One region of the Acetobacter sp. DmW_043 genome, then DNA from elsewhere that is predicted to be linked to it. Evidence: riboswitches for the same ligand, from Rfam matches in the RefSeq annotation. Region 1 holds a riboswitch; the other holds the start of a gene.
The links. A riboswitch is a leader RNA that binds a small molecule or an ion and turns the genes downstream of it on or off. The one in region 1 is predicted to bind cobalamin.
Positions count from the first base shown of each region.

Region 1 (3,124 bases):
GGCGACGTTACCTGAAATGTTCCAGTGCGGGTTAAGCACCAGGTTACCCTGCCATTCGAGGCCGCGTGACTTCTGCCCGCCTGCTGTCGTGACAGAATCCTGCCCGTTAGCGACCAGAATATGCGTGCGGCGAATATCATAAAACGCGATGGCAGATGTAAAGCGTCCGTGCCAGAAACTGCCTTTGGCACCGATCTCACCCTGGCGCGTATGACTCAGGCGGTTAAACTGTCCTTTATTAACCAGAAAAATATTGCTGCCTGGCGGGTCATCAGCTGTGGTGAACACACCGTAAATGCTGATATTTTTTGTCAGGTCATAAACCGGGCCAATACGAAAATTTGACGGATTATAAAGCTTTTTAAAGCTGCTTGCTGCGTTAAATGACCCGTTCTGGTTATAGTTCTGGCGGTCAAGATGCAGCCAGTCATAGCGATAGCCACCCACCAGACGTAGTTTACTGGTAACGGTGATGACATCTTCCATAAATACGGCGGCATCAATCATCGTGGTGGGGGATTTGCGCGAGGGGTATTCTCCGGCAAAGCCGGCAGTCGGGCCGGTATTTGAGCTGTCGAGTGCAACGCTGTCTGCATAGGTTGCATCAGGAAAGCCTCTGTCACGGATGAGGCGGATATAGTAGGCATCCCCCCCTACAACCAGGCGGTTCTTAAGCCCGAACAGTGAGAAGTCTAAGGTGCCGTCGAGCGTGTCTCCCACCTGATGCTGGTTCATATAAACATAAAACCGGTCGCGCCCGACCCGCCCGGGGGCAATCGCATTGCCTGCTGCGTCAGTTGCTCCTGGTGATGAGATGTAGCTGTAAGTTTCAGCATTGTTCCAGCGGCGCTTGGCATACACAAAATAACTTTTGTTGTGAAATGTGATATGCTCTGTCGGCTGCCATTGCAGGTGCAGGGTAGGGGTTACGTTAGTTGAACTGGCCTGTGGATTTTTGACATTATAATTATGCCACATGGAAGAGCGGGTGATGCCCAGCCCCTGTGATGAGTGTAAAAGCCCGCTAGCGCGTCCGCCGGTTTCTGATAAAGGGACCAGAGGGGTGCCGTAATAGGTTGAAAGTCTGTCCGTCAGATAATCAATGCTGAAACGGGCCGAGAATTTGCGGGTTGGTTTCCAGATCAGTGTGGTTGTAAAATCGTTACTGTGCGGATCAGCGCCTTTGACATAACCGTTTGATGATGTGCGGCTGAAATCTGTACGAATAGCCAGTGTATCCGTAACCGGCACAGAGCCGCCTATGCCTGCATTCCAGGTGTTAAAGCTGCCGTATGATACCAGAGCATTGGCATGAGCATGGTCAAAAGCCGGGTCGCGTGTGCGCATATCGACTGTGCCACCTACAGCACCCTGGCCGTAAAGTACCGATGACGGCCCCTGAAGCACCTGAACACTTTGCAGGTTAAAGGTGTTGAGTGGCCGGTTCACCATTGTGGTCGGGCCGTAATAAATGCCGTCACGCAGCATAAGAATCTGATTGCCCGAAAAACCACGCATAACAAACTGTGCCGGGCTGCCTGGAGAGCCACCGGATGATACGCCAGGCGCACTGTCTGCAGCCTCTTCCGCATGGGCGTAGCCGCGCTGGTTCATGACTGAGCGGTCAATGACATCAATCGTGGCAGGAGAGTGCTGTATGGACAGGCCGAGTTTGCCGCCAATTGCAGGTGTTTCTTTAAGCGGCTGTGACCGGCTGTGTACGGTAATATGCTCAGCCTTGTTCTGCTGGTGGTTTTTGTCTTCCTGAGGGGCAGCGAAAGAAAAAGACGGGTAGAAAACAGCAGCTGCCGCAAGTGGCAGCGCCTTAGACAAAGAAAAGTGCCTCATAAAGAGTACAGGCCTTGGTTCGTACGCGTCACTACGGTGAGCATGGTTAGCTGCGTCTGGCATATCCCCGACCATTCGCTTCGTCTGTGACTGTGTGTGGTGGCAGGTCTCCTGGCTTGCGGGTCATGAGCAGACAGCGAGCCTTCCCGGAGAGTAAACTCCAGTGACCGGACAGTGTGTCCCTGCATGTCTGCTTTACCGCTTACAGTTGCGGGGACAGCCGCAGCATCACACTGCGTTCCCTTTTCATCCCTTGCGGGAACCACCGGTTTGCGCAGGGCATTTCTTAACAAAGAATATATACTCACGCCATTATAATTTATAACATCCTCACGAATGTTATGTTATAATATTACATATCGGGAAAAATTACGCAATCATGAGAATACCCCAGGCAGACGGGGGCCGTGGTTATGCCAGGGATGATAGTTTTACGCGGCTTAAACTATGGCCGGTTTCAGGGGGTATGTTCCTGTTGTGTTGCAGGGTTAATATTCTGGAGAGACAGCGGTTCTGCAGGCTGAATGTAAATATAATCAGGAGCTCGCAGTATCCACACTCTGTGAGTGCGTAAAAAATTTGCTCCCAGGAGTGATGTCGGCGTTTTTTGAATCAGAATTTCAGGGTTGTTGAAAATAAAAGGTCCTACTTCCAGGCTGTTAACACGATGCAGGTAGCCTGTGCGTTTAGTTTGATCTATGCCATAGACATCTATGGTCTGGTCATTGGTAAGATCGTTTTTGCTTATGCCTGCTTTCAGAGCATCGTCACGTGAGATCAAAGTTGTGGCAGCGCCGCTGTCGAGAACAGCATCAAATTCATGGCCGTTGATCTTAACAGGAACGGCAGTTTTTCTCTTATCATTTCTTGGGTGGTTAATTCTGACCTTAAAAAACTCGCCAGACCAGCCAGACCAGCTTAGTAAGTAGTCCTCTTTGCATCCGCTGAAAGTATATAAATTCATGCGATGCTGTGGCAGGTTAAAGACAACATCATAATTTGATAAAAAGTCATTGCCAAAGAGCCCGACAACAGGCCTGCCATTAATAACTCTGGTAGCTGATGTCTTTCCTGTAGTCATAAAAGATACATTAGTCGCTGCTGCACTCCCCAGGTGAATTGTATCGGCGACCGCAGTTCCTGCTGATGTGTAGCCTCCTGAGCCGCGCAAATAGAGTCGCTCTGAGTTAGCGGCAAGACCGAGTTTTTTAGCCTCTCCTGGCCATAAAATGCTGCCCTGTGCACCTGTATCGACAATAAGTGCTATTTTATGGCC
Region 1 is NZ_JOMN01000027.1:9,045-12,168, forward strand. It holds gene HK11_RS08305 (TonB-dependent siderophore receptor) at 1-1,848, opposite strand, end outside; cobalamin riboswitch at 1,932-2,130, opposite strand; gene HK11_RS08310 (aspartyl protease family protein) at 2,306-3,124, opposite strand, start outside.

Region 2 (3,124 bases), on a different contig from region 1:
GCCCGCTCTATGGGGCTTGATCATCTGTGGGATTCTGTGGCGCAGGCATATGCTGATGTAAATAAATTATTTGGCGATATTGTTAAGGTTACACCATCTTCTAAAGTGGTGGGTGACCTTGCGCTGTTCATGGTTGCTAATGACCTGACACCGCAGGATATTATGGATCCGGAAAGGGATATTGCTTTTCCTGACTCTGTTATCTCCATGATGCGCGGTGACATTGGCTATCCGGCTGATGGTTTCCCGGAAGCGTTACAGGCGCGTATTCTTAAAGGGCAGAAGCCGGTTGAGGGGCGTGCCGCGGCACATATTCCGCCGGTCGATCTTGAGCAGGCCCGTCAGAGTGCAAAAGAGGCGACTGGTCAGGATATTGATGATGCAGCTCTCGCAAGCTGGCTGATGTATCCTAAAGTCTATACAGACTATATTACGCACAGGCGTAAATATGGTGACGTTTCTGTGCTTTCTACGCCTGTATTTTTCTATGGTCTGAATGACAAAGACGAAGTTGCCGCTGAAATTGAGCCTGGTAAAACGCTGATTATTCGTCTGCTGGGTCAAACTGATGAGCCTGATACCGGTGAGACCAGATTGTTCTTCGAGCTTAATGGTCAGGCAAGAACGATGGGGTTTGTCAAAGCTGGTGCTCAGGCCAAAAAACAGACCCGGCTTAAGGCAGACCCGGCAGATGCATCACAAATTGCCGCTCCTATGCCCGGCATGGTGTCTGTTGTCGGGGTTAAAGCGGGCCAGAAGGTGAAGAAGGGTGATCTGCTGGTGTCAGTTGAAGCCATGAAAATGGAGACAGCAATCACTGCCGATCGTGACGCGACAGTGACGCGTGTTCATGTTGTTTCAGGTGATATCATTGATGCTAAAGATCTGCTGCTTGAGCTGTCATAAAGAGTGACTGTAGTAAAATGAAGAAGGCCCGGAGGGATGATATTTCTCCGGGCCTTTTTTGTAAAATGCAGCTGATGCAACAGGTGGTTTTTTAAAAGCTGCTACGGTGCATTATAGCGTGCCATTGCGGCGGCCCTTGCACCCAGTGTCCAGTGTATTGTGACGTATGTCCGTAAAATATGTTGTGCGGCATCTCTGTCATCAGATCCTCTGACTGAAGGAAGTGTTTCCAGCAAATCAAGTGCCTGTGCGAGCAGGGGGCGAAAGGCTGCTTCCAGAGCATGTCCTCTGGCATTATGAGCTGAAGGCGAGGTGCCAAAAGTGGCTGAAAAAATAGTGTAGCCACTTTTAAAAATAACATCCTCCTGGTTGGGGGGAGGTTGCTGAGCAGTGTGTGCTGCCCTCAGAGCTTCGGCACGGGAGGGGCAGTCTCTGATTAAAGTGAGAACAAGAGGGTGAAGGTCTGACTGAGCTGAACAGGTATGTGATTGTGGTGTGATACGAGGTGTCATGATACGATCTTAGCCTCCGGTACATCCCGCCCGGCGACACGGTAAGGCGACGGCAGCAGGTCTCCTGGCTTGAGGATCATCAGTTCTGATCTGGCCTTCCCGGTGGTGTGCACCAGTGGCTCGTCTTTACGACGTGAAAATCAGACCCATACCACATACAGTTGCGGGAGCAGCTGCCGACTTACCTTGCATGTAAAGGCTTACGGCATTCCCTGTTAGCCCGCTTGCGCGGGACTGCCGACAAGAGGGTCCAGTAATGCACATAACGGGTGTTAAGAGCAATATTACAGTGTGATTACGGCGGGAATAGATATCCCGGGCCTCTTGTCTCATGCAGGGGGAGACCTCACATAACATACACATCCTTCTGACCAGGAAAGTGGATATTATGCTGAATTTTGAGCTCTATAACCCTACACGCATTGTTTTTGGGCGTGAGAGTACGGCAAAACTTGATACACTGATTGCACAGGATGCGCGGGTTCTTGTTCTGCTGGGTGGGGAAAGTGCAAAAAAGAACGGCACTCTTGCTGAGGTACGCGCTGCTCTTGGTGCCCGTGAAGTGCATGAGTTTAGCGGTATTGAGCCAAACCCGACTTATGAAACACTGATGAAGGCTGTAGGCCTTATTCGCGAAAAGAAAATCGATTTTCTGCTTGCTGTCGGGGGAGGCTCAGTCATTGACGGCACAAAATTTGTTGCCGCTGCCGTAAACTATGAGGGAGATCCGTGGGAAATTCTTCAAACCTACGGTAAAAAAATCACCACTGCCCTGCCTTTTGGTACAGTGCTGACGCTGCCGGCCACCGGTTCAGAAATGAATGATGGTTCGGTTATTACGCGTAAAGAGACACATACGAAGCTTGCTTTTCAGAACCCTCTGGTTTTCCCGCAGTTTTCTGTCCTGGATCCGACAAAAACATTTACTTTACCTGCACGGCAGATTGCTAACGGTGTTGTTGATTCCTTTGTTCATATTATCGAGCAGTATCTGACATATCCTGCTGATGGCATGGTGCAGGATCGTTTTGCTGAAGGTCTGTTACAGACACTTATTGAAATCGGCCCGAAATTACAGACTGCGGGTAACGACTATGATCTGCGGGCAAATTTCATGTGGGTTGCAACGCTTGCACTTAATGGCCTGATTGGTGCCGGTGTACCTCAGGACTGGTCAACCCATATGATCGGCCATGAGCTGACCGCGCGTTACGATATCGACCATGCAAGAACACTTGCCGTCGTGCTGCCTGCCAGCCTGAATGTGCGCCGTGAGTCCAAACGGGCTAAGCTGCTCCAGTATGCAGATCGTGTATGGCACATCACCTCGGGTTCTGAAGATGAGCGTATTGATGCGGCTATTGAACGCACACGTAAGTTTTTTGAGGAGATGGGGATACAGACACACCTTCGTGACTATGATGTGCCTGCCAGCGATATTACTGTGATCGTTGAACAGCTGCGTAAAAATGGCATGGTAAAACTGGGCGAACAGCATGATGTTACCCCGGAAATCAGCCAGAAAATTCTTGAAGTCAGTTACTGAGGTATAATGCGGCTCTCTGAAAATATATCGGAGAGCAGCACTTAATAACAGCCCGGAGGAACGCATTCATATGAGTAACCCACTCGAGCAGTCTCCACAGCAGAATGCCCGCATTCTCGCAAAAGCACATGAAATGTGGGAGCGGGATGGCAAGCCCGCC
Region 2 is NZ_JOMN01000042.1:6,501-9,624, forward strand. It holds gene HK11_RS10415 (pyruvate carboxylase) at 1-906, shown strand, start outside; gene HK11_RS10420 (hypothetical protein) at 1,008-1,418, opposite strand; cobalamin riboswitch at 1,455-1,672, opposite strand; gene HK11_RS10425 (iron-containing alcohol dehydrogenase) at 1,807-2,964, shown strand; gene HK11_RS10430 (hypothetical protein) at 3,035-3,124, shown strand, end outside.
Region 2: linked by a shared signal. The riboswitch ahead of HK11_RS10420 (hypothetical protein) and the one ahead of HK11_RS08305 (TonB-dependent siderophore receptor) in region 1 are both predicted to bind cobalamin.